Regions from separate parts of the Cupriavidus sp. GW822-FHT03E04 genome, predicted to be linked through region 1. Evidence: riboswitches for the same ligand, from Rfam matches in the RefSeq annotation. Region 1 holds a riboswitch; the other holds the start of a gene.
What was found. Region 1 has a riboswitch for glycine ahead of gcvT (glycine cleavage system aminomethyltransferase GcvT). Riboswitches for the same ligand answer to the same signal wherever they lie in the genome.

Region 1 (11,134 bases):
AGCAGCGGCTCGGCGTCGCCAGACAAGGTGACGTCCTGGCCGACTTCCGTGGCATCGTCCACCACGGCCTGCAGCAAGGCATGCACGTCCACCCGCTGGCGCGGCGCGGCGGCGCCGTCGCGCTCGCGCAGGTAATACAGGGTGGCATCGATCAGACCATTCATCTCCGCCAGGTCCTGGCGCAGGCGATAGCGGACCTGGTTGTCGTCGACGCCTTCGATGCGCAGGCTCATGCGGGTGAGCGGGGTGCGCAGGTCGTGGGACACGGCTGCCAGGAAGCGCGATTGCTGTGCCAGCTGGGTGCGGATGCGCTGCTGCATGTGGTTGAAGGCCTGGGCTGCGGCGCGAGCCTCGGCCGGGCCGCTGTCTTCGTCCAGCGGCGGGGCATGCACGTCCTGGGCCAGCCGGCCGGCGCTGCTGGCCAGGCGCTGGACCGGCCTGGCCAGCAATCGCGCGCCCACCCAGGACGCGGCCACAATGGCGGCGAGCTGGAACAGCTGGCCCAGGCGCGGCGGCCCAAGACCGTGCGTGCGGCGCGGGCGGCGTGGCGGCACTGGGGCCCCGGCTCCGCCTTGGCCGTTGTCCGCGCGCGCCTCGGCATCCGGCGGCGGCGGGAACTCGCCCCGCCGCCCCTCTTCACCCGGGGGCGGGGGTGGCGGCATCTCGTCGCTGGGAACGAAGTTGAACCCGGTATGCCCCGGGCGCGGGAACACGCTCTCGATGACCGTGACGCCGAGCAGGTGCACGGCCAGCATGATCGCGGCCATCACCAGGAACAGCCGGATGAACATGGAGTCGTGGCGGGCCACCCAGCCCGCGCGCTCAGGCTTCGACGGCACCGGTAAAGACATAGCCCTCGCCTCGGACGGTACGGATCAGCGTCGGGTCGCGCGGATCGTCGCGCAGCTTCTGGCGCAGGCGCGAAACCAGCAGGTCGATGCTTCGATCGAAGACGTCGAGATCGCGGCCGCGCGCCTGGTTGATCAGCAGCTCGCGATCCAGCACGCGGTTCGGATGCTCGATGAACGCCAGCAGCAGCCGGAATTCCGCATTGGACAACGGCACCACGGTTTCCTCGCCATCGACCAGCTGGCGCAGCGTGGTGTTCAGGCGCCAGCTGCCGAAGCGCAGTTCATGGCCGCCCGCCGCCGGCGGGCGCTTCACGCCGCCGCCCCGGGCACGGCGCAGCACGGTGTGGATGCGCGCCACCAGCTCGCGCATCTCGAAGGGCTTGGTGACATAGTCGTCGGCGCCGACCTCCAGCCCGACCACGCGGTCGGCCAGCTCGGTGCGCGCGGTGAGCATGATCACCGGCAGGTCGCCGCGCTCGCGGATCTCGCGGCACAGCGTCAGGCCGTTTTCGCCACGCAAAGAGAGGTCGAGCACCACCAGGTCGTAGTCGCGCGTGGCCATGGCGGCGCGCATGGCGGCGCCGCCCTCGGCGCCATCCGCTTCGATGCCAAAGGTGGATAGGTACTCGGCCAGCATGGCGCGGATCTGCGGATCGTCGTCGACGATCAGCAAATGAAGGGGCGAGGCGGGAGAATGGTCCATCGGGTTTCGTCGTGCTTAGCAGCGGTTCGCCGCGTCGTTCGCGGCAGGTTTGTGCGCCGGCATGCCGGTATTGCAGCGGATTTGGGCGGATTGAGGCGGCCCGGCAAGCCGCCGCCGCCAGGGATTCACTCTACCAGCCCGGCGCGGCGGCCTGATAGGCAGGGTGTGGCCGCTTTGTACCGGGCTTGATACAAAGCGGCGCGCCCGGCGGCCCGCTTTGTACGGCATTGCTTCCGCGCGCTGACCAAGCGCTCAAGCAACGGCGGGCGGGCCTTTCTAATATGGCATGTCGTTATCCCGCCGCTTTTGTGCCTGCCAGTTCCTGACCGGCAGGCCACGGCAGCCCGGCGCCCCCGCTATGCTTGAAGCCATCGGCATCACGTCGGCAATCCCGGGCCTCTCCCCGCATGACCTCCATGGAGAATCCTTGTGACCCAGCCCCAAGCCTTGCTGCCCCGCATCCGCGCCTTGTTGTCCCTTGCCGTGCTGTGCGGCGCCTGCGCCTTGACGCTGCCGGCGCACGCGCTGCAAACCAGCCCGCAGGCAGTTGCCGGCCACGGCCGGCCGGTGGCACCCGCATCGCTGCGCGAAGCGCTGGTGCTCACGCCTGCCCAGGCCATCCTATGGCAAGCCGCCCTGGACGCGGCGCGGGAAGCGCATGCGCACGCGCTGGAACTGCAGGCTCGCTTTGTCCGCGAAGGCGGCGGCCCCGGCCAGCCGCAGGGTCCCGAGTCGTCGCTGCGCGCCCGCGCGGAGCGGGAAGACCGCCTGCACGATGCGCTCGACAAGGATCGCCGCGCCGCGCGCGATCGCTGGATCGCATTTGAAGAAAGCCTGGATGCCGGCCAGCGTAAGCGCCTGCGCGACATGCCGGAGGGCCGCTTGGCGGGTTCGCCGCGGGGCGCATTCGGCCCCGGCCCCCACCCTTTCCCCGGCGCCATGGCAGGCCCCATGCCCGGCCGTGGACCTGCGCCCATGCCCTGCGCCTTCGGCGCGAATGGCTCATTCGGCGTACCCGGCGCTGCGGGGCTTCACCAACAAGGAGCGCCAGATGCCCAGTAAGCCCCTCGACCACGCAGGCCCGATAGCCGCTAACGGCGGCCGCCGCCGTTTCCTCGGCGGTGTACTGGGAGGATCACTCGGTGCCGGGTTGATCGGGCTGGCGGGCGACGCCGCCGCGCAACCTGCCACCTGCCTGCTCACGCCGACCCTGACCGAGGGCCCGTTCTATATCGACCAGGCGCTGGTGCGCACCGATATCCGCGATGGCCGGCCGGGCCAGTTGCTGCGGCTCAGGCTACTCGTGGTGGACACCGGCCGCGGCTGCACGCCCGTGGCCGGCGCGCTGGCCAGCATCTGGCATTGCGATGCCGGCGGCAGCTACAGCGGCTACGACCAGGGCAGCATGCCGCCGCCGCCAGCGGAAGGCTCCGGCCCGGGGCAAGGACCGGGCCAGGGCCCGGACGGCGGCGGCATGCACGCCGTGCCGGCCAGTCCCGCCCGCTTCCTGCGCGGCGTGCAACCCACCGGCGCCGATGGCGCCGCGCAGTTCCTGACGATCTACCCGGGCTGGTACGCGCCGCGCGCGGTGCATATCCACTTGAAGATCCATCTCGGCAAGACCGAGGTACTGACCAGCCAGCTGTTCTTCGACGATGCGCTCAGCCGCGAGGTGCATCTCCAGCATGCCGCGTATCGCGCGCGGGGCGCTTCGCCCGTGCAAAACGCACAGGACGGCATTGCCGGCACGCGCCCCAACCTGCTGCGGGTACGCCGCCTGCGGGACGCGGCCGGCACGCTGGAAGGCGAATTCACCCTGGGCATCGCGCGCGCCTGACGGCCACGGGATCTGGCGGATTCCCTAAAAAAAACGCCCCCGGACCCAAGTGCGGAGGCGCTGAACAGGGAAGAAGTCGGGCGTGCTGCCCGGCCACGCCACTCCGAAGGGACGGAACGGCGCGGCGCCTGGTCCATACGTCGGGCCAGGCACCGGCGATGTTAGACAGACATCGGGCGAGGGTCATGTCCCGCTTGTAGGCTAATGTATCGACTTTGTACGATTGGCACCGGGATGGGGCACGAAACGCCTGCCGGCGCCGGTCACGCGGAGGTCTTGCCTGGCGTACCGGGCGTTCCGAGCAAGGCCTTGAGCCCGGCCAAGCGGTCCTTGGGGCTCATGGCGGGCGTTTCGTCCTTGATCGCGGGGGCCTCTTCGAGCTTCATCTCGCCGATAAAGCGCGACGGCTCGCAAGAGTAGGTATCGCGGGCGCGCTTGCGCTTCTTGCACCAGCTCAGGTGCAGGCTGCGCTGCGCACGCGTGATGCCTACATACATCAGGCGGCGCTCTTCCTCGATCTTCTCATCGCTCATGTCTTCGTCTTCGCGGCAGTGGGGCAGGATGCCCTCTTCCACCCCGACCAGGAACACGTGCGGGTACTCCAGCCCCTTGGAGGCGTGCAGCGTCGACAGGCGCACCGCGTCGGGATCTTCCTCGCGGCCTTCGAGCATGCTCATCAGCGCCACCGTCTGGGTCAGCTCCAGCAGGTTCTTGCCCTCGTCGCCAAAGCCATCGGCGGTGTCGAAGCCGGTAGCCTCCTCGCCCTCGCCCGTGGCCTCGGGCTTGGTGCCTTTGCGCTTGAGCCAGTCGAGGAATTCCAGCGTGTTGGTCCAGCGCGACTGGGCCTGGCGCTCGTCGAAGGTGTCGTACAGGTAGGCCTCGTAGTGGATGCCTTCCATCATGTCGTCGAGCACCTGGGTGGCGGGATCGCTGGCCGCGCGCCCGGCAAGGCGCACCATGGCCTCGCAGAACACCCGCAGCGGCTCCAGCTGGCGCGGCTGGAGCTTGCCTTCGATGCCGCCCATCATGGCCGCCTCGAACAACGACACCTTGGCCTGGCCAGCGAAGGTGCCAAGCACTTCCAGCGTGGTGTTGCCCACGCCGCGCTTGGGCGTGGTGATGGCGCGGATGAAGGCGGGATCGTCGTCCGGGTTGGCGATCAGGCGCAGGTAGGCGCAGATGTCCTTGATCTCGGCCTTGTCAAAGAAGCTCTGCCCGCCCGAGAGCACATAAGGAATGCGCTCGCGGCGCAGGATCTGCTCGAACAGCCGCGCCTGGTGGTTGCCGCGATACAGGATGGCGTAGTCGCGGAACTGCGCGCGGCGCTCGAACTTGTGGGCCGACAGGCGGAATACGACCGACTCCGCCTCGTGCTCCTCATCGTTCATCGGGTTGACGGCAATGGGGTCGCCCATGCCGTGCTCGCTCCACAGCTTCTTGTCGAACAGCTTGGGATTGTTGGAGATGACCGCGTTGGCGGCCTCCAGGATGCGCACGGTGGAGCGGTAGTTCTGCTCCAGCTTGACCACCTTCAGGTCGGGGAAATCGGTCTGCAGCAGCTTGAGGTTGTCCAGCGTGGCGCCGCGCCAGCCGTAGATGGCCTGGTCGTCGTCGCCCACCGCGGTAAAGGCCGGCGCGCGCAGGTGCGAGCCGCCGGCGAGCTGCTTGAGCAGCTGGTACTGGCAGGCGTTGGTGTCCTGGTACTCGTCCACCAGGAAGTAGCGCAGCCGGTTCTGCCAGCGCAGGCGCACCTCTTCGTTGCGCGCGAACAGCTCGGCCGGCAGGCGGATCAGGTCATCGAAGTCCACCGCCTGGTAGGCATGCAGCGTAGCCACGTAGTTGCGGTAGATCAGCGCCGCCTGGTGATCGTCGGGGTTGTCGGCCTGGGCGATGGCGGTCTCGGGATCGACCATGCCGTTCTTCCACAGCGAGATGGTGCTCTGCACGCTGCGGATCAGCTTCTTGTCGGTGGAGGCGAGCTGCTCCTGCACCATGCCGAAGCAATCGTCCGAGTCCATGATGGAAAAGCGCGGCTTCAGGCCCACGTGCTCGGCCTCGGCGCGCAGGATCTGCACGCCCAGCGAGTGGAAGGTGCTCACCGTGATCTGCTTGATGGGGATGCGCTTGCCCTCGCGCGTGGTCTTGCCTTCCATCAGCTTGGCGATCCGCTCCTGCATCTCCTTGGCGGCCTTGTTGGTGAAGGTCACCGCGGCGATGTGCTTGGGCTGGAAGCCCTTGTCCTCGATCAGGTGCGCGATTTTCTGCGTGATCACCCGGGTCTTGCCCGAGCCGGCGCCGGCGAGCACCAGGCAGGGGCCGTCGAGGTAGCGAACGGCTTCGGATTGGGCAGGGTTGAGTCCGTGGGTCATGCGAGGGCTGGTGGTGGTGCTGGGTGGCGGAATGGCCGGCAAGGCGGGCGCGGGCTTTTACGCATGGCAAAGGCAGCACATGCATTGGCGCGGCCAAGGCCGCGGGTGAAGCCTGCGGCACAGCAAAAGCCATCGGAGCCGCAGATGTTAACACGCCGGCCAGCCGGCCCGCGGCTGCGCCCGGGCTGGCGCGCGAGCGCGTTGACAAGCCCCCGAGGCTGGCTGTAGAGTCGCGCCATCCGACCGGGAGAGCGCGCAGATCTTGCGCCGCCGAAGGGGTATCACCCGAAAACTCTCAGGCACCATGGACTGGTTGGATCGGCTTGCAACATGCACACGATGCACGCCGTACTCTGGAGAGCGGCACCCGCCACTGATCGATTCCGTCGACAGCCTTGGTGAGCGTGCCCACCGAAGGGGCGCGCAAGGTTTGGGTTTCCAGCAATTGGGATCCCGCCTTGTAATCTCTCAGGTATCGAGGACAGAGGGGTCATCCGCCGCAGCGGATCTGGCAGCGCTATGGCGCGCCGAATCCTGCGGCGGATGGCCCTTTTTCGTTTTCGAACCGAGATTTGCCTTCCCCCGAGGATTCCATGACGCTCCAGGCCACGCCCCTCAACGCTATCCACCGCGCCCTCGGCGCCCGCATGGTCGACTTCGGCGGCTGGGACATGCCGGTCAACTACGGCTCCCAGATCGAGGAACACCATGCTGTGCGCAGCGATGCCGGCATGTTCGACGTCTCCCACATGTGCGTGGTCGACCTCAATGGCGAGCATGTGCGTACCTTCCTGCGCGGCCTGCTGGCCAACAATGTGGACAAGCTGCAAACGCCGGGCAAGGCGCTGTACTCCTGCATGCTGGATGAGAAGGGTGGCGTCATCGACGACCTGATCGTCTACTTCTTCGCCGAGGACCACTTCCGCCTGGTGGTGAACGCTGGCACCGCCAACAACGATATCGAATGGATCGCCGCACGCAACGCCGCCACCAATAGCGGCGTGCGCATCACGCCGCGCCGCCACGACAATGCGCCCGACGGCGTGGACCCGCTGGCCATCGTTGCGGTGCAGGGCCCGAACGCCCGCGCCAAGGTGTGGAGCGCCTTCCCCTCGACGCAACCCAGCGAAGCCCTGAAGCCGTTCAACGCCGTCGTGGTGCAGGATCCCGCCCTTGGCGAAGTCATGGTGGCACGCACCGGCTATACCGGCGAAGACGGGTTCGAGCTGGTGGTGCCAGCCGAGAACGTGGCCGGCCTGTGGGAAAAGCTGATCGCCGAGGGCGTGCGCCCGGCGGGCCTGGGCGCACGCGACACGCTGCGCCTGGAGGCCGGCATGAACCTGTACGGCCAGGACATGGATATCCACACCTCGCCGCTCAACGCCGGCCTGGCCTGGACCGTGGACCTGCAAAGCGAACGCGACTTCACCGGCAAGGCGGCCCTGGTCGCCGGCGGCAAGACCCAGCAATTCGTCGGGCTGATCCTGCGCCCGGCCAACGGAAAAGCGGGCGGCGTGCTGCGCGCCCACCAGAAGGTCATCACCCCTGCTGGCGAAGGTGAAATCACCAGTGGCACCTTCAGCCCATCGCTGTCCCAATCCATCGCTTTTGCCCGCGTGCCGCTCGACGTTACGCTCGGCGCCGAGGTGCAGGTCGAGATCCGCGACCGCAAACTCGCCGCGACTGTGGTTAAACTGCCGTTTGTGCGCAATGGCAAGGCACTCGTGAGCTGAACGCTCGCACCGGTCACAGCGCGCCCGCCGGCGGTTACCCCGTCGAACATCGACACCCCCCGGCGGGCGCTGAATAACAAATTGAATCTGGAGCAATCCCATGAATTTCCCCGCCGACCTGAAATACACCGAGTCCCATGAGTGGGTGCGCGTCGAAGCCGACGGCACGCTGACCATCGGCATCACCGACCACGCGCAGGACGCGCTGGGCGACATCGTCTTCCTGGAACTGCCGGAAGTGGGCAAGTCGGTCGGCGCCGGCGACGCGCTGGCCGTGGTGGAATCGGTCAAGGCCGCATCCGACATCTACGCTCCGGTGGCAGGCGAAGTGATCGCCATCAACGACGCCGCCGCCGCCTCTCCGGAAAGCGTCAATGCCGACGCCTTCGACGCCTGGCTGTTCAAGCTCAAGCCGGCCAACAGCGACGACGTGAACGGCCTGATGTCGGCCGACGCCTATAAGGCCAACGTCGGCGCCTGATGCCAGATCGTCATTCCCGCGCCACGGGAATGACGGATAAAGACTGCCGCGACGCGGACCGGGCCGACCACCCGCCGCACCGCTCTCACGAGATTCTTGCCATGAACGCCCCCCTGCCCATGACTGCCGCCCAAGTTGCCCGGCCCACGCTGGCCGAACTGGAGGCGCGCGACGCCTTCGCCTCCCGCCATATCGGCCCCGACGCCGCCGAACAACAGCACATGCTCAAGGTGCTGGGCTATGACAACCGCGCCGCGCTGATCGACGCCGTCATCCCCGCCGCCATCCGCCGCCGCGACGGCATGCCGCTGGGCGAGTTCACCGCACCGCTGACCGAAGAAGCCGCGCTGGCCAAGCTGCGTGGGCTGGCCAGCAAGAACCGCGTGCTCAAGAGCTTTATCGGCCAGGGCTACTACAACACGCTGACCCCGGGCGTGGTGCTGCGCAATATCTTCGAGAACCCGGCCTGGTACACCGCCTACACGCCCTACCAGCCCGAGATCTCCCAGGGCCGCCTGGAAGCCATGCTGAACTTCCAGCAGATGGTGACCGACCTGACCGGCCTGGACATCGCCAATGCGTCGATGCTGGATGAAGGCACGGCGGCTGCCGAAGCCATGACGCTGCTGCAGCGCGTCAACAAACACGCCTCCACCACCTTCTATGTCGCGGATGACGTGCTGCCGCAAACGCTGGAAGTGGTACGCACCCGCGCGCTGCCGCTGGGCATCGAAGTCAAGGTCGGCCCCGCTGCCGAAGCGGCCGGTGCCCATGCCTTCGGCGTGCTGCTGCAGTACCCCGGCGTGAACGGCGATGTGGCCGACTACCGCGCCATCGCCGACGCGGTGCACGCCGCTGGTGGCCTGGTGGTGGCTGCCGCCGACCTGCTGGCGCTGACCCTGATCGCCGCGCCCGGCGAGTGGGGCGCCGACGTGGCAGTGGGCAACTCGCAACGCTTTGGCGTGCCGCTCGGCTTCGGCGGCCCGCACGCCGGTTACATGGCGGTCAAGGATGCCTTCAAGCGCTCCATGCCCGGCCGCCTGGTGGGCGTGACCATCGACGCGCAAGGCAACAAGGCATACCGCCTGGCCCTGCAAACGCGCGAGCAGCATATCCGCCGCGAGAAAGCGACGTCGAACATCTGCACGGCACAGGTGTTGCTGGCTGTGATGGCCTCGATGTACGCCGTGTACCACGGCCCGCAAGGCCTCAAGCGCATCGCCCAGCGCGTGCACCGCCTGACGGCCACGCTGGCCGGCGGCCTGGAACAACTGGGCTACGCGCGCACCAACGCCACCTTCTTCGATACGCTGACGCTGGAAACCGGCTTCAACACCGAAGCCCTCCACGCCTCGGCCACCGCGCGCGGCATCAACCTGCGCCACGCCGGCGCCACCCGCATCGGCATCTCGCTGGACGAGACCACCTCGCGCGAGGACGTCGTCGCCCTGCTGGAAATCTTCGCCCACGGCAAGCCGGTGCCCAGCTTCGATGCACTCGAAGCCGCCGCGCAAGACGCGTTCCCGGCCGGCCTGGCGCGCCAGAGCGCCTACCTGACGCACCCGGTGTTCAACACGCACCACGCCGAGCACGAAATGCTGCGCTACCTGCGCATGCTGGCCGACAAGGACCTGGCGCTGGACCGCACCATGATCCCGCTGGGCTCGTGCACCATGAAGCTCAACGCCACCAGCGAAATGATCCCGGTGACGTGGCCCGAATTCAGCAAGATCCACCCGTTCGCGCCGCTGGACCAGACGGTCGGCTACCGCGAGATGATCGACCAGCTCGAAGCCATGCTGTGCGCCGCCACCGGCTACGCCGCGGTGAGCCTGCAGCCCAATGCCGGCTCGCAAGGCGAATACGCCGGCCTGCTGATCATCCATGCGTACCACGCCAGCCGTGGCGAAAGCCACCGCGACATCTGCCTGATCCCCTCCTCCGCGCACGGCACCAACCCGGCGTCGGCACAGATGGCCGGCATGAAGGTGGTGGTGGTGGCCTGTGACGAGAACGGCAACGTCGACCTGGAAGACCTGGCGAAGAAGGCCGAGCAGCACAGCAAGAACCTCGCCGCGATCATGATCACCTACCCGTCCACGCACGGCGTATTCGAGCAGGGCGTGCAGCAGATCTGCGACATCGTGCACAAGCATGGTGGCCAGGTCTACGTGGACGGCGCCAACATGAACGCCATGGTCGGCACCGCCGCGCCGGGCCAGTTCGGTGGCGACGTGTCCCACCTGAACCTGCACAAGACCTTCTGCATCCCCCACGGCGGTGGCGGCCCGGGCGTTGGCCCGGTGGCGGTCGGCGCGCATCTGGCTGACTTCCTGCCCAACCAGGACAGCGTGGGCTATCGCCGCGACGACCATGGCATCGGCGGCGTGTCCGCCGCGCCGTTCGGCTCGGCCAGCATCCTGCCGATCTCGTGGATGTACATCGCCATGATGGGCTCGGCCGGCCTGACCGCCGCCACCGAGAACGCCATCCTGGCCGCCAACTACGTGGCGCGCCGCCTGTCGCCGCACTTCCCCGTGCTCTACACCGGCCAGCACGGCCTGGTGGCGCACGAGTGCATCCTGGACGTGCGCGCGCTGCAAAAGACCACCGGCATCTCCAACGAGGACGTAGCCAAGCGCCTGATGGACTACGGCTTCCACGCCCCCACCATGAGCTTCCCGGTACCGGGCACGCTGATGATCGAGCCGACCGAGAGCGAGGCCCTGCACGAGCTGGACCGCTTTATCGACGCGATGATCGCCATCCGCGCCGAGATCGCCCGCGTGGAAGACGGCACCTTCGACCGCGAGGACAACCCGCTGAAGAATGCGCCGCACACCGCCGCGGTGATCACCGCCGACGTGTGGGAACACAAGTACACGCGCCAGGAAGCCGCCTACCCGGTGGCCGCGCTGCGCACGCAGAAGTACTGGCCGCCCGTTGGCCGTGCGGACAACGTGTACGGCGACCGCAACCTGTTCTGCGCCTGCGTGCCGATGAGCGAGTACGCACAAGAGTAAGCTGGCATGAGGCCGGGGCCACCGCGCGTTGCGGCGGCCCCGGCGCATCGCCCTCGCGCTATGCTCTGTGTGGATGCGCGGCCACCCGGCCGTGCCCGGAATACGGAGCACGCATGTGGAATCTCAGCGCCCCATGG
Region 2 (11,134 bases), on a different contig from region 1:
GCGCTGTACCAGCACCTCGCGGAAATCACGCCGACCCGGACCACAAAGGCGTGGATGGCGCTGTTCGAGACGCTGGATATCCCCGCCACGCCGATCTATGCGCCGGACGAATTGCTGGCGCATCCCCACCTGGAGGCGGTCGGGCTGTTCCAGCAGACCGAGCATCCCACCGAGGGCCCGTTGCGCGAAATGCGGCCCACGACGCGCTTCTCCGCCACACCGCTGTCGTTGCGCCGCCACGCGCCCACGCTGGGCGAGCACACCGATGAAGTGTTGCGCGAAGCCGGGCTAGCCCCTGAAGACATCGCCCGGGTGACGGGCGGCCGGAACGCCGCCTGAAGCGGGACGCAAACAATAAAGGAGACATTGCATGAACTTCGCACTGGAAGAAGAGCACCAGATGCTCAAGGATCTGGTGGCGCGCTTTGTGCGCGAGCAGTTGATCCCGCTTGAAGCGGGCGTGCTGGCCCGCGAGGCAGAGGGCGGCCAGCTCACGCTGCTGGCGCAGGAGCAGGACAAGCTGGACGGACTCTCGCGTGAGCTGGGCCTGTGGGGCCTGGATGCGCCGGCCGAGATGGGCGGTGCCGACCTGCCAGTGGTGGCCATGGTCGGCGTCAACGAGGAACTAGGCAAGACCGTCACACCCTACGACCTGCCGCCCGATTCGCCGAACCTGCGCATGCTGCTCAAGACCGCCGACGCGGCCCAGCGTGCGCGCTACCTGGAACCGTACGCGCGCGGCGAGACCATCTCCGCCATCGCTATTTCCGAGCCCGGCGCCGGCGGCGACCCGGCCATGATGACCACCCGCGCCGAACGCGACGCCGACGACTGGGTGCTCAACGGCCGCAAGATCTGGATCAGCCGCGCTGCCCGCGCCGACTGGACCATCGTGATGGCCGTGACCGACAAGGCGCGCGGCGCCCGCGGCGGCATCTCCGCTTTTCTGGTCGACCGTGGCACGCCCGGCTTCAAGGTAGAACGGCGCATCCCCATGATCGGCGGCGCCTCCACCTACGAGGTGGTGCTGGAGGACTGCCGCGTCGCGCACACGCAGCTGCTGGGCGTGGAAGGCCAGGGCTTCGCGCCGATGCAGGCACGGCTGTCCAGCCGGCGCGTGCAGATGGCGGCCTGGTGCATTGGCCGCGCCCAGCGCGCGCTTGACATGCTGTGCGAGTACGCGCCGCAGCGCCGCACCTTCGGCGCCGCGCTGGCGGACCGGCAGGCAATCCAGTGGTGGGTGGCCGATGCCGCCACCCGCATCCACGCCTGTCGCCTGATGACATACGAGGCCGCGGCGCGCATTGACGCCGGCGACGAGGCGCGTACCCAGGTCTCGATGATCAAGGTATTCGCCACCGAGATGGCCTGGGACGTGATCGACCACGCCATGCAGGCCTTTGGCGCGATGGGCATGACCAAGGAAATGCCGTTGCAGCAGATGGCCAACGAGACGCGGTTGATGCGCATCTACGAAGGCCCGTCCGAAGTGCACCGATGGGTTATCGCGCGGGATCTGCTTGGCCTCAAGCGTTAGCCCGCCGCCAAAGCGAACCACGGAATCACTGACGCACCCGCACTGGCGGAACCCACTGCCAGGCGCAAGACCAAGGAGACAACATGACCCGAACCGTGAACTGTTCCCGGCGCCGCTTCGCTGTCCTGGCAGGGACCGTCCTTACAGCGAGCCTGGCAGGCGCGCCGTTCGCCGCGCTGGCGCAGCCGCTGGCATTTCCCACCCGGCCGATCCGCTTTATCGTGCCGTTCCCGTCCGGCAGCGGTACCGACATGACCGCCCGCATGTTCGCCAAGAAGATCGGCGAGCTGACGGGGCAGGGCGTGGTGGTGGAGAACAAGCCGGGTGGCAACGGCTTTATCGGCGTGCAGACGCTGCTCAGCGCGCCGGCCGACGGCTACACGGTGTTTATCGGCAGCAACTCCACGTTGTCCACCAATGCCGCCACCTTTCGCAAGCTGCCTTACGATCCGCTGACCGACTTCACGCCCATCACGCTGCTCTCGCGTGGGCCATGCCTGATCATCGTGCCCGCCAGCTCGCCGTACCACACGCTCAAGGCGCTGGTGGAGGACGCGCGCAAGCGGCCCGGCGCGCTCAACTACGGCACCGGCTCGGTGTCGTACACGCTGTACAGCGAATGGCTGAACGAGCAAAGCCGCATGAAGACCACTGCCGTGCCCTACAAGGGCGCGGGCGACGCGATCAACGGCGTGATGGCCGCCAACGTGGACTTCGCCGTGGTGGATGCCAGCGGCGCGATTGAGCTGGTCAAGGGCGGCAAGGTGCGCGCGCTGGCTTACACCGCGCCCCAGCGTTCGCCGCTACTGCCGGGCGTGCCGAGCGCGGCCGAAGCCGGCGTGCCGGACTTCCTGGCCTACAACTGGGTGGCAGCGGCGGTCTCCGCCAAGACACCTGCGCCCATTGCACAACGCCTTGGCGAACTGTTTGCCCAGGCCGGCGCCGCCGACGACGTCAAGGAGTACTACCAGCGCCAGTCCACCTCGCTGATCCTGTCCACGCCGGCAGAACTTCGCGACTACCAGAAGGACGAGATAGCGCGCTGGAAGCGGCTGGCAGCGATCGCGAAGATCGAGCTGCAGTAAAAAGAGAGCGCGGGGCGGAGCGGAGGGGGATCATGCCCCATTCGCTTCCTCCCCGCGCCGCCCTCTCCCTCCGGATTCCGAGGCAAAAGCTTAAGCCTTCACAACTTTGACGACGCGCGTAGCCCCGGGGCGGCCCGATAGCGGTCTTCGCGAGGGCTGGCGGTGTTCGTGGAGTGGTTCGAGGCGCTGATGCGGGTGTATCTGGACGCCTGACGCTGCGGCTACAGCTACAGCTACAGCCAGCGCCAGATGCCCGCGGCCCAACCGGCGAGCGGGATATGTGCCCAGGTTGCTGCGAGCCAGACGACGAGGCCGCCCAAAAGCGCGTGCAAGCCGAACCCGCCGAGCCGCGCACGGCCAGCGGCAATCGCCGCGAACGGCAGATAACTCGTCTTGGACTCCCATGCGGGCCAGAGATCGGGCTGGAGCTGCTCCTTTTTCCGGTCCTGCAGCGCGGCGCCGACGAGCGCGAGGATGACCATAGCCGCTGCGATCATGATGTTCTTGGCCACCGGAAACACCGCGATGTGGCACAGCCCCCAAAGTGCGAACGACCACATCATTGGGTGGCGCGTCACCGCGAACACGCCGCGCGCTGCTTCCGGGAACGCGCCGAGCCGACCGCCGGTGGGAAGCGCCGGGTTGCGGATCAGCGAACCCATCAGGAGGACCGACGCGATCAGCATGACCGTGGTCACAGCCGCCCAGAGGCCGTTTCCTACCGGCCATAGTGGTGCCGTCAGGGGCGCCTTTCGGTATGCCAGGATCAGCCAGCCGAGCGTCAAGACTGCAATCAGCGAATAAACGCCCTGGAACCCGGCTTCGCCAAGTGCGCGGACCAAACCCCTGCGCAGCGGATGGGACAAGAGAAAGTGGCTGCCCACGAAGGCGACTGCCGCCACCGCAACTGCGTTGGTGCTTCCCATTGGCCCGGCTCCTCAAGTCATATCGTTGGCTGACCGTATTGCCCCATCGCAATTCAAGCCGCCATCGAGCAGTCGGGCATTTTGCCTTTGTTCCCTATGCGGCAGCCAGTATTGAAGATTACTACTTGGGTGTCGCGAAAGCCAACGCGGCCACCCCACCGTTTGGCTGCCTCCTACTCCCATTAAATATCAATCAATAAAATTGAACAAGTTATCCGACTAACTCATCACATCGTCAGCCGGCGCTGCCATAAAGTTCAACCCATGGACGGATCGACGCCAAAGACGACGTTCTAAATAATTCAACCAGATAGCCAAATAGCCAAGGAGAGAAATCATGACCAACGCCAAGCTCGAAGTCCTGACCCCGCAAAACAGCCAGCTGATCTTCATCGACCACCAGCCGCAGATGGCCTTCGGCGTGCAGTCGATGGACCGCCAGGCGATGAAGAACAACGCGGTGGGCCTGGCCAAGGCGGCCAGGATCTTCAATATTCCGACCACCATCACCACGGTGGAGAGCGAGTCTTTCTCCGGCTATACCTACCCCGAACTGCTTGACGTATTCCCCGGCCAGCAGACGCTGGAACGCACCTCGATGAACTCGTGGGATGACCAGAAGGTGCGCGACGCGCTGGCCGCCAACGGCCGCAAGAAGATCATCGTGGCCGGGTTGTGGACCGAGGTCTGCAACACCACCTTCGCGCTGTCGGCGATGCACGACAGCGACTACGAGATCTACATGGTGGCCGACGCTTCCGGCGGCACCAGCAAGGAAGCGCACGACTACGCCATGCAGCGCATGGTGCAGGCCGGCGTGGTGCCGGTGACCTGGCAGCAGGTGCTGCTCGAATGGCAGCGCGACTGGGCGCACCGCGACAGCTATGACGCCGTGATGCAGCTGGTCAAGGAACACTCGGGCGCCTACGGCATGGGCGTGGACTACGCCTACACCATGGTGCACAAGGCCGCGCAGCGCACCGCCACGCCGCACGCGTCGATCGCCCCGGTTCCGGCCCGCTGATATTCTCGGCCTGAACCCGCAGGGAAATTTCCCAGGCAGTCAGACTAGTGCTAAAGTTCCGAGCCATGCCACTTGGTATTACCTGGCGGCATCATGCAAAGTTGATATCGGGAGAGACTGCCTGGCCAAGCGCCGGGCAGCGCCGAAGGAGCAACCGCCCCGGAAACTCTCAGGCAAAAGGACCGGTATCACGTTTGAACTCTGAAGAACCCCGGCGCTCGTCAGCCGGCGGTACCGAAGGAGCAAGCGATCCCCGCCACCCCCAAAGTGGCGTATCGTGAATCTCTCAGGTCAAGGACAGAGGGGGCGTCTTTTGCGCATGCTGCGCAAGAGGCTCCCATCCGACGTCCTGGAACCATAGAGATGAAATCAATTGCCGTTATCGGTGGTGGCATCACCGGCGTGACCACTGCCTACGCGCTCGCCAAACGCGGTTTCTCGGTCACCCTGCTCGAAAAACACCGCTATGCCGCCATGGAAACCTCGTTCGCCAACGGCGGCCAGCTTTCCGCTTCCAACGCCGAAGTCTGGACACACTGGTCCACCATCCTCAAGGGCATCAAGTGGATGCTCAAGAGCGATGCGCCGCTGCTGGTCAACCCGCGCCCGAGCTGGCACAAGCTGTCCTGGTTCGCCGAGTTCATCGCCGCCATTCCCCATTACCGCAAGAACACCATCGAGACCACGCGCCTGGCGATTGCCGCGCGTGACCACCTGTTCTCCTGGGCGGCGGCCGAAGGCATCGATTTCGACCTGAAGAAGGAAGGCATCCTCCATATCTATCGCGACAAGGCGGGTTTCGAGCATGCAGGCAGGGTATCGAAGCTGCTGGCCGAGGGCGGGCTGGAGCGCCACGCGGTCACGCCGGAAGAAATGCGCGCCATCGAGCCGACCCTGGCCGGGCAGTACTACGGTGGCTATTTCACCCAGAGCGACTCTACTGGCGACATCCACAAGTTCACCAGCGGCATGGCCGCGGCTATCGACCGCCTGGGCGTGCGTTGCCTGTACAGCCAGGATGTCCAGTCGGTCAGCACTGACGGCCGGCAGGTCACCATCGTCAGCAGCGACGGCCAGCAGGCCGAATCGCGCGTGTTCGACGGCGTGGTCGTCTGTGCCGGCACCGCCAGCCGGGCGCTGGCGGCCAGCCTTGGCGATCGCGTCAACATCTATCCGGTCAAGGGCTATTCGATCACCGTCAACCTGAACGACGCGCAAAGCCAGGCGGCCGCGCCCGTCGTGAGCCTGCTCGACGACGAGACCAAGCTGGTCACCAGCCGCCTGGGCGTTGACCGCTTCCGCGTGGCGGGCACGGCGGAGTTCAATGGCTACAACCGCGACATCCGCGCCGACCGCATCCGTCCGCTGGTGGAGTGGGTCAACCAGTGCTTCCCCGGTGTCAGCACGCGCAGCGTGGTGCCCTGGGCCGGCCTGCGGCCGATGATGCCTACCATGCTGCCGCGCGTGGGCCGGGGCCGTGCGTCCTGCGTGTTCTACAACACCGGCCACGGCCACCTGGGATGGACGCTGTCGGCGGTCACTGCGGACATGATCGGCGATGTGGTGCAGCAAGCCATGGGCGCCAGGCGTGCGCATGGCGTGCAGGACTCGGTGGCGCTGGTGACTCCGTAAGGGGCCGGACGCGTTACGCGCCAAGCGCGGCCATATTCTCCACCCGCAAGGTCTGCGGGACCGACAGCGAGATATCGGCCGCGCGCAGCCGCTTCAGTATCTCGAACAGCAGGTCGCTCTTGGTCGCGGTGGCGATCCGCGGGCTGCCTACGTAGCCCGTCACGCTTAGCGTGATCCCGTTCGGCGCCAGCTGGCTGAACGTGACGGATGGCGCGGGCTTGTCGAGAATCGCTTCATTTTCCCGATAGGAGTCGAGCAGCAGTTCGCGCACCTGTTCAGGATCGATGTTCAACGGGAAGGTGAGCAGCAGCGTCGCGACGCCTTGCGTGCTGTTGCTCATCGTCACGTTGCGCAGGTTCTGCGAGATCAACTGCGAGTTGGGCACGATCACGGTCGAGCGGTCGCCCAGCAGGATCTCCGTCGCGCGCACGTTGATGCGCTTGATGTCGCCCTCCACGCCGCCGATGCTCACCATGTCGCCGACCTTCACCGGGCGCTCGGTCAGCAGGATGAGCCCCGACACGAAGTTCTTGACGATCTCCTGCAGGCCGAAGCCAATACCCACGGACAGCGCGCTGACGATCCAGGCCAGGTTTTCCCACCTGACGCCCAGCAGCGACAGCGTCAGCAATACGATCAGCACATAGCCGATGTTGCTGAACAGCGTGATGAGCGATGCGCGCAGGCCCGCTTCCATGCAGACCTTCGGCAAGAGTTCCGCGTCCAGCCAGCGCCGCACCGAGCGCAGCAGGTAGGTGCCGACCGAGAGCGCGATGACAGCGTTCAGGATGCGGTCGGGCATGATGTTGAGGCTGCGCAGCCGCTCGCCGCCTAGCATCGTCAGCAGGCTGTTGAGCAGGTCGCTCGGCGTGGTGCCGAAGCCGCCGGTCAGCAGCGCGATGACGGCCACCAGGAGCAGCAGGCTGGTGCCGATCCCCGAGAGCACCGTCGACGCCTGCGCGAGATGGCTGTCCCCGAGTCCGAATAACTGCTTGATGACCTTGCCGCTTGGATGGTGCGCGCTGAACACGCTTTCGCAGACGTCGCGGGTCAGTTGCGTCAACAGGTACAGGCTGCACAGGACGATGTCGATCCAGACAAGCTCGTAGGTCAGGAAGCGCGCGAACGTGATGTAGCCGATCAGCAGCGCCATCAGCGAGGCGACGACCGTCACCGTTACGCCAGCGTGGATCAGGCCGGCAAAGGTGGAGCGCGATTCAGGCCGCTCGCCCGCAGCGGCGAGCTTCGTGCGCACGCGGTTGGCGCGCAGCAGCGCCGCGCCGATTGTCAGCACCACCACAAGCGACACCAGGCCGCGGCCTAGCAAGGTCACCTGCAGGCTTGTGTCCGCGGTCCGGTTGAGTTGCTCGAGTGTGCCGGCGATCAGCAGCAGGCCCGCGAGGACACTAGGGAACGGACGCATCGCCAGCGCGACCTTGTCGGCGAGCGCAGGCACGCGCCATGAGGGATGGCGCGTGCACAGCAATGCCCGTCCCAGGCCCGCGATCAGCGCGCTTGTCAGCGTCAGCTTGCCGAGTTCGCTGATCAGGTCCTGCACCTGAGCTGGCAATTCGTAGTGCGGGGCGAAAGCAAAACACACAATCTGTACCGCGATGGCGGTTGCCGCAACCGTCGCGAGTGCCGTTGCAAGCGCGAGTGCGCTGCGCCGCAGCCGGCTCTCGGGCAAACGGGTCAGACAGAACCATGCCAGCGCCCGCTCGATCAGCCGCCGGCCGATGGTCCAGGCGCCGATCGCAAGCAGCAGAAGCAGGGCGGTGATTGCCTGCCGCCCGGGCTGCCAGGCCAGGTCCCACAACGGGGTAACTTGCCCCATGAACGCGTTTAGCCGCTGCTGGTCCTCCTGGCTTGGCGCGAACAACGGCTCCCAGAATGCCATGCTGAGAATGCTGGCCGAGCGCAGCGCGAGCTGGTTCTTCAAGCGGCTGCGCTGCAGCTTGGCGATCTGCTCGGTCAGGTTGGTGACATTGCCCTTGACCTCGGCCGCTTGCTTCAGTCCGCTGTCCAGTTGCGCCTTGCGCGCGTTCAGGTCTGCCCTCTGCTGTGCGACTGCAGCGGCCTCCGGTGTGGTGCCGGCGGCGGGTGGCGGCCCGAGCACGTCGAGCTGTGCCTGCAACTGCGCACGCTGGGGCGTGAGCGCCGCGCTCAGCTTGTCGACGTCGCCTGCCAACTGGTGGATGGCGTCATCCAGCCCTTCGAGCTGCGTGCCGCTGGTGGGCGACGATGCCAGTTGCTTGATGCGGTCCTGCTCGGTCTGGAGCCGTTTCAGCTCGGCAACGGCATCCGCGCGCGATGGCGGCCTGGTCGCGGGAGCATCCGCATTCGCGGTGGTGTCGGCGGCTGCCGCGGCCGGAAGCGCTGTGGGGATCAGGTGCAATAGCGCAACCAGCACAAGGCTCAGCGCGAGCCTGGGGAGTTTGCTCATAGAAAGAGATAGATCCTTACTGATCGGCTTGCCGGGCCGGCAATCGCGCAGGTTCGCGTGGATTGCCATGGCTCGTCAGACGGTCGATGACCGGCGGGCGACGATCAGGATGTTGGGCGGCCGCGCGGCGATCGAGATGGGAGTCGATCGGAGCGCCAGGGGCGATCTTGCCGGCGTGTGCTCTATAGTCCGTCGGACTATTGGCGATGCCGCGTGATTGGCACGCCGCTTGATACGGGAGAATTGCCTGAAAGAGTTTGAATTATACAGAAGGCATCGCGCGCCCTTGGTTTTCAGCAGGCAACAGGCGCTTGCGTCACTCGACCTGTACCATCCAAGGTTTCACGCGAGCTGCATGCAAGCTCTGCTATTCTTGGTCAGCCGCGGCTGCCGCGGCGTGGGTTTTCATGGTGGTGGTTTATTCCCGTGTGAGATCATGTCCGTCAACGCCAATGCCTCCATCTCGCTCGCAGCCCCTGTATCGATTGACGCATTCGGGTGCGCCGCGGAAAAGCTCTCCAAGGATCAGAAGCTCGCCGGCAGCGAGATCCAGTTTTTCCGCAAAAGCTCGCCGGGCGAGAAGGCGAGCCAGGTTATCACTTCGGCGTCGAATCGTGGCTTTCTGGTCGGGGTTTCGCTGTGCACCGGACATCGCCGCCGGGTGTTTCATGAGCGCCGCGCGAGTACCCACGAATTTGAAAGGAACTCCATCTATATCCGGAATTTCTTTGAAGACTATAAAGCCGATTTTTATGGTTATTTCGATTTCATCCTGCTGGAGATTTCCCGCACCTTTATCGAGCGCACCAGCGCGGAACTAGGCCGCTCGCGCATCCTGGGGCTGCGCAGCGCGGCGGGAGAGCAAGACCAGGTACTGGCGCATCTCGCCCAGGCGGCGGCGCCGGCGCTGAGCCACCCCGGGATGGCCAGCAAGCTGTTCGTCGATCAGCTGGGCTTCACCATCGGGACCTATCTCGTCGAGCACTATGGGAATGGATCCGTCGCGACGCCCAAGACAAACCGGTTGCTGTCGCAACGCAGCGTGGCGATGGCCAAGGAAATGCTGATCGCCAAGATCGATGGCGATCTGTCCATTGCGGACGTCGCCGACGCCTGCAACCTGTCGCGTAGCCATTTCACCCGTGCCTTCCGGGATACGACTGGCCAGACACCCTATCAGTGGCTGGCGGCCCAGCGCCTGGAGCGCGCCCGCGGGCTCCTGCGCGAATCAGGACTCTCCCTGGCGGAAGTGGCCGTGGCTTGTGGCTTCTCCGATCAAAGCCATTTCACCCGCGTGTTCTCGCAAGCGGTCGGCGTCTCTCCCGGCAACTGGCGCCGCAGGGTTCACGCCTGACGCGCTGGGCGCAAGGCCAATGCGTCGGCGCCGATGCTAGCCGGTGCCGAGGCACAAAACAATTGTCCCTTGGTATGGGTAGACGGCGCCCGCTGTGCTCCACACAATGCGGCTGTGCCACTGTTGGCATTACCACCGTCAGTGCCTGAGCAACTTGCGACCAAGCCATGAATGACTCTCAAGCCGGCACTGCCGGCACGCCTGCCGCCGAGCGCGGCAGCGCCGGTGCAGCCGGCTCGCCGTGGAGCCCGCTGCGGCACCGCACTTTCCGGATGCTATGGATCGCCACGGTGGCGTCCAATGTGGGCACCTGGATGAACGACGTGGGTGCCAGCTGGCTGATGACCTCGCTCGATCCCGATCCCCTGATGGTCGCCCTGGTGCAGGCAGCGGGCAGCCTGCCGATGTTCCTGTTCGCCCTGCCGTCCGGGGTGCTGGCCGATATCGTCGACCGGCGCAAGTACCTGATCTTCGCGCAGCTTTGGACGCTGGTCGTGGCGACCACGCTGGGTGTGCTTGCGCTTACCGGCCTGGTCAACGCCCATGTGCTGCTGCTTGCCGCGTTTTTGCTGAGTACCGGCGCGGCGATGAGCTCGCCGCCGTTCCAGGCCATCGTGCCGGATCTGGTCGACAAGGCGGACTTGCCGCCGGCCATTGCGCTGAACTCCCTGGGGATCAACATCAGCCGTGCGATCGGCCCTGCGCTGGGCGGCTTGATCCTGTCGTTCTCCGGGCCCGCGGTGGTCTTTCTGCTCAACGCGCTGTCGGTGCTGGGCGTGACGCTGGTGCTGTATCGGTGGAAGGCCGAGCCCGCCCGGCGGAACCTGCCGTCCGAGCATTTCTTTTCGGCCGTGCGTGCCGGCCTGCGGTACGTGGAGGCCGCGCCGCTGCTGCGGGTCGTGCTGGTCAGGGCGGTCGCGTTCTTTCTCTTCGGCAGTGCCGGCTGGGCGCTGCTTCCGCTGGTGGCCAGGCGGGAACTGGGCCTCGGTCCGGGCGGATATGGCTTGCTGCTGGCCAGCATCGGCCTGGGCGCCGTCGGTGGCGCCCTTGTGCTCCCCAAGCTGCGCGGCCGGGTCTGCGCTGATCGCATGGTGGTGCTGGCAAGCCTGCTGTTCGCGCTGAGCTTGCTCGCG

Region 2: linked by a shared signal. The riboswitch ahead of AC1RQC_RS10165 (D-amino acid dehydrogenase) and the one ahead of gcvT (glycine cleavage system aminomethyltransferase GcvT) in region 1 are both predicted to bind glycine.

The regions. Positions count from the first base shown of each region.
Region 1 covers NZ_JBXANI010000018.1:135,621-146,754, forward strand. The annotation lists gene AC1RQC_RS25610 (ATP-binding protein) at 1-851, opposite strand, end outside; gene AC1RQC_RS25615 (response regulator) at 823-1,554, opposite strand; gene AC1RQC_RS25620 (hypothetical protein) at 1,984-2,616, shown strand; gene AC1RQC_RS25625 (dioxygenase family protein) at 2,606-3,391, shown strand; gene AC1RQC_RS25630 (UvrD-helicase domain-containing protein) at 3,655-5,760, opposite strand; glycine riboswitch at 5,995-6,082, shown strand; glycine riboswitch at 6,104-6,255, shown strand; gene gcvT (glycine cleavage system aminomethyltransferase GcvT) at 6,354-7,493, shown strand; gene gcvH (glycine cleavage system protein GcvH) at 7,594-7,974, shown strand; gene gcvP (aminomethyl-transferring glycine dehydrogenase) at 8,076-10,997, shown strand; gene AC1RQC_RS25650 (DUF421 domain-containing protein) at 11,111-11,134, shown strand, end outside.
Region 2 covers NZ_JBXANI010000006.1:212,547-223,680, reverse strand. The annotation lists gene AC1RQC_RS10190 (CaiB/BaiF CoA transferase family protein) at 1-339, shown strand, start outside; gene AC1RQC_RS10185 (acyl-CoA dehydrogenase family protein) at 371-1,537, shown strand; gene AC1RQC_RS10180 (Bug family tripartite tricarboxylate transporter substrate binding protein) at 1,621-2,622, shown strand; gene AC1RQC_RS10175 (NnrU family protein) at 2,856-3,548, opposite strand; gene AC1RQC_RS10170 (hydrolase) at 3,886-4,572, shown strand; glycine riboswitch at 4,671-4,767, shown strand; gene AC1RQC_RS10165 (D-amino acid dehydrogenase) at 4,936-6,204, shown strand; gene AC1RQC_RS10160 (DUF3772 domain-containing protein) at 6,218-8,647, opposite strand; gene AC1RQC_RS10155 (helix-turn-helix domain-containing protein) at 9,003-10,001, shown strand; gene AC1RQC_RS10150 (MFS transporter) at 10,169-11,134, shown strand, end outside.